2 regions of the Arthrobacter sp. R3-55 genome follow, and region 2 is predicted to be linked to the other one. Evidence: predicted binding sites of a transcription regulator. Region 2 holds the regulator's gene; the other holds the start of a gene.

Region 1 (6,334 bases), 1.9 Mb from region 2:
CAGCTTGGTCCCCGAAGCCAGAGTCCCGCCAGCCCCACCGAACTGAACCGGCAACTCCAGCGACTCCAATCGAGTGGCAGCAGCGGCGACGCCTTGGAACCACTGAGCCGCCCTGAGCCCGAACGTGTACGGAAGGGCATGCTGTGTCAGGCTCCGGCCCACACACAGCGTTCCCGCATGCTGTTCCGCCAAGGTGGCGAGCGCCGTCGTCGTGCCCTTGACGTCCAGTACCAAGGCAGAAATAGTGCGGCTGGCGAGGAGCATGAGCGCGGTGTCGAGGACGTCCTGGCTGGTCAGCGATGTGTGCACAGCCGAGGCCGCACCGATTCCGGCAGTGTCCAAGTCCCGGACGCGGGCACGTAGGTCGCCAAGCAGCGGAATCACCGGATTGCCGCCGCCCTGCGCGTGTTCCGCTATGGAAACGACGTCGTAAGAGCCTGCACTGGCGGCTTCGGCCACCACAGCGGCGGATCCGGCGGGAGCCAGTCCCGCTTCCTCGAGGACAGCAGCCCAGGAGGCTTCGACGTCGAGGATTGCCGCGATCACGGCACGATCACCGGTCAGCGCGGCCACAGCGGGCGACGCCGAGACGGGGCTGAGGAGGCCGAAGTCGCCGTTGGTCATGCCTGGTTTTCCGTATTGATGTCCAGCGAGCCGTCCTGCTGGAAGTCCAGGAACACAGTCTCGTCGACGCCCTGAAGACGGATGTCCCAGGTGAGGCCGCCGTCCGGGTCGCGGCGGGCAATGAGCGTCTTGCGTCGCTCGGGATCCAGTGAGCTCAGCAGGGGATCGTTGGCCAGCGCTTCCTCATTTTCCGGGAGGTATACACGGGTGAAGAGGCGGTTCATGAGGCCGCGGGCGAAGACGGCAACGGAGATGAACGCTGCCGCCCCCGGAGCCGTGGGACCCGGGTTGACGGTGGTGAACGTGTACACGCCCGAGTTGCCAACGGAGCCGCGGCCCCATCCGGTGAAGGTGTAGCCGTCGCGGACCAGGGAGCCGGTGCGCTGGACGATGTTGCCCTCGGAGTCAGGCTGCCAGATTTCCAGGATGGCGTCCGGAATGGCGGTGCCGGAGCCGTCGTAAACAGTGCCCTGGAGGCGGATGCTGCCGGGGCTTCCCGGTGCCAGGAGTTCGTTGTCCTTGTTGAAGGGGAGGGCGTAGCCGTAGAAGGGGCCTACGGTCTGTCCCGGTGTGGGTGCCAGCTTGCTCATGCGCTTACTCCTCGTCCCCGGCGTCGCCGAATGCTTCGTTCTCGGTCCAGGTCCGCTTGGAACCGGTCAGGATGATGTCCCATTTATAGCCGAGAGCCCATTCGGGGCTGGTGAGCTCGTGGTCATACTGTGCCACGAGACGGTCGCGGGCGTCCTGGTCCACGATCGACTGGTAGATGGGGTCCAGCGGGAACAGTTGGTCGCCCGGGAAGTACATCTGGGTGACGATCCGCTGCGTGAACTCCGAGCCGAACATGGAGAAGTGGATGTGCGCCGGACGCCAGGCGTTCAGGTGGTTCTTCCACGGGTAGGCGCCGGGTTTGATGGTGGTGAAGCTGTAGGAGCCGTCGTCGCCGGTGATGCAACGCCCGACGCCGGTGAAGTTCGGGTCCAGGGGTGCAGGGTGCTGGTCGCGCTTGTGGATGTAGCGGCCTGATGCGTTCGCCTGCCAGATTTCCACCAGCTGGCCGGCCACCGGGCGGCCGTCTCCATCGAGGACCCGGCCCGCGACGATGATGCGTTCACCCTGCGGTTCGCCGTTGTGCTGGATGGTCAGGTCCGACTCCAGTGCGTGCACGTCCTGGTGTCCGAACGCCGGCGAGTAGAGCTCAATGGTTTCCGGGTCCGCGTGGTGCAGGCTCTTGGTGGGGTGGCGAAGAATGCTGCTGCGGTAAGGAGCGTAGTCCAGCCGCGGCATGGTCTCCGGGCCTTTGCCGTTCTTCAGCGCCTCGGCGTAACGGTCCCCGATGCCCTTGATCTCGGCGCTGAGATCCGCCTGGGTTTCCACCTTTTTGGCTTGGTGGGCGGCCTGCGGCTCTGCGGGCGGCACGAGTTCCTCGGATTCGAGCGCCTGTGCTGTCTGTTCGTGTGGCACGGCCGGCTCCTTTCGGTTGATGGTTTCTCTTGGCTTGCGGGGCGGCGGTGGGTTTACACCCGGTGGAGCGAGTCGTATTGGACGGCGTGGCGCACCGGAGCGTTGGGCGCCCCGTAGCCGTCGTAGTTGCCCCGGCGTTCCACCATTTCGAAGAACACACTGCCCACGGTGGCGGTGTAGAAGTGGAGGAATTCGCCGTTGGCGTCCCGGTCATACAGGAGGTTGAGCTCCTTGAGGGTGGCCAGGAATCCGGGTTCAAGATCGAACCGGGCGTCCAGGTCCTCGTAGTAGTTGGCCGGAATCTGCAGGAACTCAAGGCCTCTTTGATGGGCGGACCGGGCGGTGGCCACGAGATCGTCCACGGCGAAGGCGATGTGTTCCTGGTACGTTTTGCGGGATGTTTCCTGGGCTTGTTGCGCCGGCGCCAGGTTCAGCACCAGGCGGACTGCCCCGTTGCCGGTCTCCATGACCTGCGAGCGGACCAGGCCGCTGGGGCTTGGGACTTCAGCGAAGGGCTGCGGTTCCAGGGCAAGGGCGCTGGTGTAGAACAGGACAGCTTCGTCAAAGTGCTGCCACGGTTGGGCGAGGTTCACGTGGTCGATCACGGCGTTCTGCGTTGCCGTGGACCGGTCCAACCCCTCACCGAATTCGTGCGTCCAGGCCGCAGTGCCGTCCGGGCTTCCCTGGCACAGGAAGATCTCCGTGGAGTCCGGAGCGGAGATGCCTTGGAAGACTTCCTCATTGGCCTGGACCTTGCGGGCCACCACGGGTGCCTTGAGCTGCTGGGCGCGGGCGGAGGCAATCACTGGGGAGTCGACGTCGAACCCCAAAGCGGCGATAGCCGGTTCCGCGTGGGATGCCGCTTGCTCGTTGATGATCAGGCGGGCCTGGCCCATGGTCCAGAGCTGGACGTCCTTGGTGCGGTGCCGCCCCTCGAACGCGAACCCGAGTTGGCCCAGGAGCTTCTCCAGCTGTGCGGTGTCGTCAGCTTTGACCTCGGCGAAGTTGAAGCCGGCGGGCTCGTCCACTTTGGGCAGCGTGGCAAGTTCCATGGGATAACGACGGCGGAGCCCGGCTTTTGCGTCGGTTCCCCCTTCCGCGGAGGTGCTTGCGAGCCATGCGGCACTCTGCTCCTCAAGCCAGATCAGGGAGCGCATGGCGTCCACGGCCGTGCGATCGGTGTCCGACTGGCGGAAGACGTCGTTGAACACTTCGAGCGAGACCGGGCCCGTGTAGCCTGCGCGGACCACATGGCCCATGAACTTGGCGAGCTCAAACTGGCCCTCCCCGGGGAAAACCCGGTAGTGCCGGCTCCAGGAGAGCACGTCCATGGAGAGCTTGGGGGCATCCGCTACCTGGACGAAGAAGATCTTCTCCGCGTTGATGTCCTCGATGGGCGCGGTGTCCCAATCGCGGGACAGGATGTGGAACGAGTCCAGGCAGGTGCCCAGGTTGGGGTGGTCCACCATCTCCACCAGGCGGTACGCATGCTCGTAGTCGTTGACGTATTTGCCCCAAGCCAGTGCTTCGTAGGCAACTTTGACGCCGTGATCCCCCGCCAGCCCGGCGAGTTCGGCCAGCTGTTCAGCCCGGAGGTCATCATCGTCGATGGTTGCCGTGGCAACGTTGGAGCAGACCAGGATGGTGTCCATGCCAAGGCGTTCCATCAGGTTGAACTTGGCCTCTGCCCGCTTGAGGTTGGCCTTCAGCAGGTCCGGAGTGACGCCGTCGAAGTCGCGGAACGGCTGGTAGAGATCGAGGCCCAAGCCAAGATCCGCGGCCATTTTGCGGACTTCCTCAGGGCTGAGCGGCGAGGTGACCAGGTCCTGTTCGAAGATCTCGATGCCGTCGAACCCCGCAATGGCGCAGGCCTGCATTTTCTCTTTCAGAGTGCCGGACAGGCAGACCGTTGCGATTCCTGTGCGCATCAGCGGCCCGCCTTCGCAAGCTGCGGGGCGGCTGAGTCTTCCGCCGCGATCAGCTCAAGGAAGTGTGCCCGCATCCGCTCCCGGTCGGCTTTGCGGCCGGTGATGAGTTGGAAAGCGTCGGCCGCCTGACCGACCGCCATCCGGCCGCCGTCGAGGACGTCACAGCCCTTGGCGCGCGCCTGGCGAACCAGCTGCGTTTCGATGGGCCGGTAGACGATATCCGCCACCCAGTGGCGCGGTTCCAGCATTTCGATGTCCAAGGGAAGTCCGGGGTGGGCGGCCATGCCGATCGGGGTGCAGTGCACCAATCCATCAGCCAGCGGCATGATCCCCGGCAGCTCTGCAGTACTCCGGGGCGTGACCGTGGCGTCCGGGAAGAGAGCACCCAGTTCCGCAGCGCGTTCTGCTGCACGGGCCGGGTCCATGTCTACAAGGTCCAGCGTACTGACGCCGGCGGTGAGGAGGGCGTAGGCGACGGCGGAGCCGGCACCTCCCGCACCAAGCTGGACCACGCGATCCAGTGTGGCGTTCGGGAGCCCCTCAGCGAGCGCCGAGCCGAAACCGGAGAAGTCTGTGTTGTGGCCGATCAGCCGGCTGTCCTGGATCAGGACTGTGTTGACGGCACCCAGCCGACGGGCGTCGTCGGAAATTTCATCAAGGTGCTCAAGCACCAACTGCTTGCACGGATGCGTGATGTTGAGGCCGTTGTAGCCCATGCGCCGGGCGGCGGTCAGGAGATCCCCGACGGCGGTGGCCGGTAACGCGAGTTCCAGCAGGTCGATGGGGCGGTACAGCAAGCGAAGGCCCTGCACATCGGCTTCGCGTTCATGCATGGGCGGCGTGAGCGAGGGCATGACGCCTTCGCCTATGAGGCCCACCAGAACGGACTCGGCTCGGTTGCTCATCCTAAAGCTCCTTTGACTTCAGCACCGCGGGCATTTGGCACTTTTGGAGGGCGCCGCCTGACCGGGTGTTATTGAGGTTACTACAAGTGTTCATATTCCGCACGCTTGTTCTTATCGCGAACATCTTGGCGATGGATAGTTGGTGTGATGGTGCGTTGCGGGGCCCGCTTTACGTGCCTGCGGGCGGGTTTGGGGCGCAAAGCGGGCCTCGCAACGAAGGGGGGGTGCGTTGCGGGGCCCGCTCTGCGTACCTGCGGGTGAGTTTGGGGCGCAAAGCGGGCCTCGCAACGAGGGCTAGCGCTGGGGCAGGCGGGCCGACAACTCAGCCGCGGCTTCCTGCAGCGTGGGGACGTGTGCGATCAGTTCTTCCATGCTCATCCGGAACACCGGCACCGCCGTGGCGACGGAAGCAAAGGCGTGCCCCTGGGAGTTGAGGACAGGGACTGCGACGGCGCGCATCCCGATTTCGTTTTCTTCGTCCATGACGGCATAGCCCTGGCGGCGAACCTGCTCAATTTCCGCCCTAAACGCGTCCCGATCCGTGATGGAACGCTCGGTCAACGGCTCCAACGGGAGCTCCTCAAGGAGTCGCTTCCTCTCAATCTCATCCTCGAACGCCACGATCGCCTTGCCCACCGACGTCGTGTGCAGCGCACCCAGATGACCGGGATCGCTGGTCACCCGGAAGGTCTTGGGGCCGTCCACCTTATTGACGGTGAGGTGATGGTTTCCATCCCGAACGGAGAGGATGGTGGCCTCATGCGTGCTCTCCGTGACCCTCTGGAGGACCGGCAATGCGGTGGCCGCGAAGCCGTGATGATTCGAGACCCGCTGGCCGAGCTGGAAGACACGCAATCCCAGGTGATAGCGCCGTCCGTCGGGCTCGTAGTCAACAAAGCCATCTCGCGTCAGGGAGCCCAGCAGCCTGTACGTGGTACTGAACGGAAGGTTTGCACTCCTCGCCAGATCTGCCGCGCTCGCCCCGCGCGGTTCATTGCCCAGTAAAACCAACAGGCTCAAGGCCTTGCCGACCATGTCGGTCTTTGTGTCCTCTTTCACACTCATGACTTGATGCTCTCACAATGTGAGAGCTATTTCTAGATGGTGGTGACATCTCTTGACAAGTGACCCCACTCACAGCCACTATTGCTGTATTACACAAGTAGCTCTCACCATGTGGTTACTTGTGAGGGATCGACCGGCCGCACCTCGCTTGGGTCTCCCCCTAGAAGCCAGATTCGCGACATCGTCGTCACAGAAGGAACCACCCATGAGCCAAACAATGCCGTCAGCGACGCCAGGCACTGAAACCGCCGCCGGAACCCCCAAGAAAGCAGCGCTTGCCAGCTTCCTGGGCAGCGCGGTCGAGTACTACGACTTCTTCATCTTCGGCTCTGCCGCGGCCCTGATCTT
Region 2 (6,334 bases):
CAAACGCCTGGAGGATCTGTTGCAGAACCTCATTGGATCCATTGGCCGCCCAGATGTTGTCCGGGGTGAGGTTGTGGCCGAGGTATTCGGCCAGGGACTCCCGAAGTTCCGTAAACTCCCGGTCCGGGTAGCGGTTGAGGCCGGTGGCGGCGGCAGCAACAGCTTCCGTGATGGCCGCCTGCACGTCGGCAGGGACGCCATGGGTGTTTTCGTTGACGTTGAGCAAAATGGGGACGTCAAGCTGCGGTGCGCCGTATGGGCTAAGTCCACGCAGGTTGGTCCGAAGGGGTAGTCGGTCTAGTCGCTCAAGCTGGTCACTCACCAAGACAGTTTAAGGGGCTGCCGGGACTGCCGACTAACTGTGACGCAGGGCGGCCGGCTCACATACCGACGGTACGAACTAATTTGCCGGCACGAACAGCTGCTGGCCGGGCTGGATACGGCCCCCACGGAGGTCGTTGAGCTGGATGATCTCAGCGATGACGTCGCGGGGATCCCGCTCAGGAGCAGCGGCGCCGGCAATGCCCCAGAGCGACTGTCCCGGCTGGACCGTCACGGTGATGGCGACGGGCGGCTGCAGTTGCGCCTGCGAATCCGAAGCTTTGGCAGGTGAGGTAATAAAGCCTGCAAGGCTCAGCAATGCGGCAACCAGCAGCATGGCCGGGATGCCGAAAAAGACCATCCGCCCCCGTCGGGTCAGGCGCAGGCGCGCCGGCGCCTGGGTGGTGCGGAAATCAGCGAACGTAGTGATTGCGGACATGAGCTGAGCCCTTCTGAGCTATTGCCGTGCGCCGGGTGCCGGTACATGGCTGCCAATTCTGTGTGTTCCCCTGCCCCGGCGCCGTCTGTTCGAACACCTCGTTCGAACATCCAACGCCTGGAGCAGATTTATAGAACACATATTCGAACCTTGCTATGACATTTTTAGCACTTATCAACGAACGGTGTCGAGACTCGCTAGAACAAATGTTTGATAAACGCCTGTGGCTGCCCTACGTTTGAGTGAAGAAACAGCACTGTTTCAGTGGAACAGGAGGGTCTGACATTTTTTTGCAGACCCTGACGTCCCCGGGGCACTCCGGGCGGAATGGAAAGGCATTGGCGAACATGGCAGCGAAAGCCACCGGCGGCGGGGCACCCCTGCGGAGCCAGCAGCCTCAAAAGAGTCCCAAGAGCCTGACCGTCCGGCAGAAGAAGATCCTGGAAACCATCCAGCGCTCGGTCAATGACAACGGCTATCCACCCAGCATGCGTGAGATTGGCGACACCGTTGGCCTGGCAAGCCTGTCCAGCGTCACGCATCAGCTTTCCCAGTTGGAGAAGCTTGGCTACCTCCGCAGGGACCCCAAGCGTCCGCGCGCCATGGAAGTCCTTATGCCGCTGACTTTGGATGGTGGACCCATTCCTGGAGTGGAAGCGCCCGCAACCCTCCGCAGCACCGGAGGCCTCGCCGTCACTGAGCTTGCCAGTGCCAGCGATACCGCCATGGTGCCGTTGGTTGGCCGGATCGCTGCCGGCGGACCCATCCTTGCCGACCAGACAGTGGAGGACGTCCTACCGCTGCCCCGGCAGCTTGTAGGGCACGGTGAGCTGTTCATGCTCAAGGTAGCCGGCGACTCCATGATCGACGCCGCGATCTGCGATGGTGACTGGGTAGTTGTCCGCAGGCAGAACGATGCCATCAATGGCGACATCGTTGCCGCCCTGCTGGACGACGAAGCAACCGTCAAGACCTTCAGGCAGCGCGACGGCCACACGTGGCTGCTACCCCAGAACACCCAGTACGAACCCATCCTCGGCGACCAAGCCACCATCATGGGCAAGGTTGTTTCGGTCCTGCGTTCCCTCTAGGAGGCCTTGGAGGACCCCAGCCGCTCCAGCACGCCCCGCACGACCTTCCTGTCCGTCGTCGCCCAGAATGGCGGCAGGGCGGCCCGCAGGAAGCCTCCATAGCGTTCGGTAGAGAGCCGGGAATCCAAAACCGCTACAACACCTTTGTCGCCCGTGGATCGAATGAGGCGACCTGCACCTTGGGCAAGACGGATGGCTGCATGGGTCGCTGAAACGGCCATGAATCCGTTTCCGCCCGATTGTGCCACTGCACGTGAGCGCGCAGTCATCAGGGGGTCATCCGGACGCGGGAAGGGAATGCGGTCGATGACCACCAGGCGGCACGAACCGCCCGGCACATCCACGCCTTGCCAGAGCGACATCGTTCCGAAAAGGCAGGTATCGGGTTCGTCGGCGAACTGTTTCACCAGGGCCGCCATAGTGGACTCACCCTGACAGAGAATGCTGACGTCCAGGCGCAGCCTCATGGCGTCCGCAGCTTCTTCGGCCGCACGTCGCGAGGAGAAAAGACACAATGCTCCCCCACCGGAGGCACGGATGAGGTCTTCCAACTCGTCCAGGGCCTCGGGCGAGGTTCCCCGGCCAGGCTTGGGCAGGTGCTTGGCCACGTAAAGCACGCCTTGCTTGGGGTAATCGAAGGGCGATCCGACGTCGATACCCGTCCAGCCGGGGGCCCCATCGCCAATCAGCCCCAGGCCACCTGCGGCCGGCTCAAATGCCGAGCCTATGGCCAGCGTGGCAGAGGTGAGCACCACCGTGTGGCCCGCAAACAAGCCCTCCCGCAAGCGGCCCGCAACGCTCAACGGAGCGATGTTGATAAGTGCAGGCGCAGTCTCGTCGGGTTGGGAATATCCCTGTTGGGGGTCAAAAGTGCTGTTCCGAGAGAACCACACGACTTCCCGGTTTTCCTTGGCTGCCAGCATGCGCTCACACAACTCCAGGATGAGCATGAGCCGTGAGCGCGCCAGTTGCCTGCCGCCGTCGACCGCGTTTGAGGAGTCCGTCTTGGAATCGGACAGCGCCGCTCGCGTGGCATCCCGCAACTGGTCCAGGCAATCGAGTTGTTCGTCATTGAGCCCACTGGGCAGAAGTCCGTTGGGCACACCCGCGATGGCCATATCCAGGCGATCGGCAGCAGCATTGAGGGCATCCACGGTGATGGCGGTGTGCTTGCGGGCACTTGAGGCCGCCGCGTGGACCATGGCAACGGACAGCTGCCCGGAGACCGCACCGGTCACACGGTCCTGCAGCTCGTGGGCCTCATCGACCACCACGACGTCGTACTCAGGCAGCACAGCCAAACCCTCGAAGGCGCTCACGGCCAGCATGGCGTGGTTGGTGACAACGACGTCGGCTTCACCTGCGCGCGACCTTGCCAGCTCGCTGAAGCACTCTTCCGCGAGGGGACACTTCTGCGCGCCGAGACACTCCATGGACGTCACGGAGACTTGTCTCCAAGCACGGTCAGTGACGCCGGGCATGAGCTCGTCACGGTCGCCGGTTTCGGTCTTTTCCGCCCACTCCCGGAGCCGGACCACTTCCTTGCCCAGCTGGGATTGAGGTCCTCCCATGGAGGCAGCAAAATGCGGGACACTGGTGTCCTCGCCCAAGGAAAACAGTTGCCCCTCGGACGGTTCCTCACTGGGGAAGCCGCCTTCAAGCTTTTGCCGGCAGACATAGTTTGCCCTGCCCTTGACCAGCGCAACCTTGACTGGCCGTTCAAGAGCGGGGTTGATGTTCTCCAGCAGCCGCGGTAAGTCGCGGCCCACAATCTGCGTTTGGAGAGCCAAGGTGGCGGTGGATACCAGAGTCGGTTTATCGCTGTCCATTGAATGTGCAATCAAGGGAATCAGGTACGCCAAAGACTTTCCTGTTCCCGTTCCCGCCTGGACCAGCAGGTGTTCGCCGGTTTCGATGGCCCTGGTGACATGTTTGGCCATTTCATGCTGACCGGCACGGCTTTGACCGCCCATGCCGGCAACAGCCCGGTCCAACAACTCGAGGGTGGTTTTCTCCCCCAACGACTCGACGGCGTCCGCCGCCACCTTCTCAACCATTGGTAATGAATGGCTCCAGTTCGGCTGCCAGTCCTTCGCGGACCATAACCACCACGCGCGTCCCGTTTTCCTCGTGTTCGAGGGTGAGGATCTCAGAGTCGGAACTGTGCAGTTTGCTGATCATTTCGCCACGGTCGTAGGGAATGAGCAGTTCCAAGCGCACGCCTGGACGGGGAATGGATTGGCTGATCTCTTCCAGCAACTCCGCGATGCCTTGGCCAGTGCGGGTGGAAACCACTGCGTGCCGGGGTTCCTTCTGCTTGAGGCGCTCCACCACGAAGGGATCCGCGACATCGACCTTGTTCAGGACGATGATCTCCGGCACCTTGCGGGCATCCACTTCCGTGAAGACAGCGCGGACAGCAGCGATCTGGCCTTCGGGGTCCGGATGTGAGGCATCCACGACGTGCAGGATCAGGTCGGCGTCCGCCACCTCTTCCAGCGTGGAACGGAAGGCCTCAATCAGCTGCGTGGGCAGTGAACGGACAAACCCCACAGTGTCCGCCAGCGTGTAACCGATGCCATCGGGCGTCTGCGCTTTACGAACGGTGGGATCCAGGGTGGCGAACAGGGCGTTCTCCACCAGGACCCCGGCGTCAGTAAGACGGTTCAGGAGGGAGGACTTGCCGGCGTTCGTGTAGCCGGCAATGGCAACAGAGGGAACTGCATTACGACGACGATTGGCACGTTTGGTCTCCCGTGCCGGCTTCATGGCTGCGATTTCACGCCGGAGCTTGGCCATCCGGGTGCGGATCCGGCGACGGTCCAGTTCGATCTTGGTTTCACCGGGACCACGCGAGCCCATGCCCGCCCCTGCGCCGCCCACCTGGCCACCGGCCTGGCGGGACATGGAGTCACCCCAACCACGAAGGCGCGGCAGCAGGTACTCAAGCTGGGCCAGCTCAACCTGAGCCTTGCCTTCACGGCTCTTGGCGTGCTGGGCGAAGATATCCAGGATCAATGTGGTCCGGTCGACAACCTTGACCTTGACGATGTCTTCAAGGCCGCGTCGCTGCGATGGAGCCAGCTCAGTGTCCACCACCACGGTGTCCGCACCGGTGGCAGCAACAATCTCCTTGAGTTCCTGGGCTTTGCCCGAACCGAGGAAGGTCCCGGGGTCCGGCTTCGTGCGCCGCTGCACCAGGCCGTCGAGGACTTCCGAACCGGCAGTCTCTGCCAGGGCAGCGAGCTCACGCAGCGAATTCTCTGCATCGGCCAGCGTGCCTTCGGTCCACAATCCTGCCAAGACGACGCGTTCAAGGCGCAGTTGCCGGTATTCGACCTCGGTGACATCTTCGAGTTCCGTTGACAAACCGGCAGTACGGCGCAGTGCACGGCGTTCGGCCAGGTCTTCCTGGTCGCCGTCGTAGATGCTGTGTTCCTGGTCCAGCGTGGAAATGGCCTGCGCCTTGCCGAAAACGCCAGTGGCGTCGTCGTCACCGGATGTCCGCGCGGGAGCATCCTTGGAAAGAATCCGGTCGATCACGGCCTGGATTTGTTCAGGACTCATGTCCTGGGCGTCGGAATCGGATCCGGAGTGCTTCTGGGTGGTCATGGTCTCCTTAGACTGTTCGGCTATTCCAGAATAGTGCTGTTTGCTGCTCGATGGGGCGCTATTCGCGCTGGGCTGACGGGCATCGGCCAAAGAGGGCCTCCTGTGCTGAACGGCCACCGGTAAAACGGGCGGCGGTTGCTGTGATCTGGCGGTTGGAATCCGCGGGGAGGTTCCTGGCGATCTCGAGATTGCACCGATCAGCTGATCTTCCGGACCGCGCCAAGAGCTGGCGGTTCGGATTGCGCGTCGGAAAGGTGTGATCTTCGATAAGTCCGTGGCCCTGGTGCGCCGACAGACTTTGCCGTGGAACCTGCCTGGCGGAAAGACCGTGTCCTGGCTCTATACCAAGGAACGGCCTGCATCGCGGGCGGTGCCGTGCTACGCCTGAAAGCTCAGGCGGATTTCGGCGGGAATACTCGAATTACTCGAAGATCAAGAACATGCATTCCACATTATCATCCGATGTCAAATCCCCCGTTGGCTGCGGCAGTTTCCCATGGCGCCGATAGCCAACTAATCTGGCAAATTATGGAGTCTGCACACTATTTCACCGCCCAGCCAGCCGGACCGTTCACCAGGAAGCCGCTGACGGTTGAACTCGCCGGGGCTACTCGCCAACTGCAGACCTCCACGGGCATCTTCAGCCCGGACGGAGTGGACAAGGGCACCGCGATTCTCTTCTCCGAAGTTCCGCCGCCGTCGCCGCAGGGAAACCTGCTGGACATCGGCTGCGGGTGGGGTCCCATCGCGCTAACGCTGGGACTCATGGCACCCCATGCCAAGGTGCACGCTGTGGACGTCAATGAACGGTGCGTCACGCTGACCAACGAGAATGCGGCAGCACTTGGCCTGGACAACGTCAGGGCAAGCC

What was found. The regulator LexA, encoded in region 2, represses DNA repair genes until DNA is damaged. The targets are predictions, from matches to a motif close to TCGAACANNTGTTCGA.
Region 1: the regulator LexA is predicted to act here: its motif matches at 5,019-5,034, upstream of M1D51_RS00660 (shikimate dehydrogenase).

What each region holds. Positions count from the first base shown of each region.
Region 1 is NZ_CP096423.1:134,159-140,492, reverse strand. Features, by position in the region: gene M1D51_RS00680 (lyase family protein) at 1-624, opposite strand, end outside; gene pcaG (protocatechuate 3,4-dioxygenase subunit alpha) at 621-1,214, opposite strand; gene pcaH (protocatechuate 3,4-dioxygenase subunit beta) at 1,219-2,088, opposite strand; gene M1D51_RS00665 (bifunctional sugar phosphate isomerase/epimerase/4-hydroxyphenylpyruvate dioxygenase family protein) at 2,142-4,016, opposite strand; gene M1D51_RS00660 (shikimate dehydrogenase) at 4,016-4,921, opposite strand; gene M1D51_RS00655 (IclR family transcriptional regulator) at 5,216-5,986, opposite strand; gene M1D51_RS00650 (MFS transporter) at 6,192-6,334, shown strand, end outside.
Region 2 is NZ_CP096423.1:3,044,549-3,050,882, forward strand. Features, by position in the region: gene M1D51_RS14060 (histidinol-phosphate transaminase) at 1-322, opposite strand, end outside; gene M1D51_RS14065 (LysM peptidoglycan-binding domain-containing protein) at 401-760, opposite strand; gene lexA (transcriptional repressor LexA) at 1,108-1,851, shown strand; gene M1D51_RS14075 (ATP-dependent DNA helicase) at 1,848-3,908, opposite strand; gene hflX (GTPase HflX) at 3,901-5,463, opposite strand; gene M1D51_RS14085 (class I SAM-dependent methyltransferase) at 5,992-6,334, shown strand, end outside.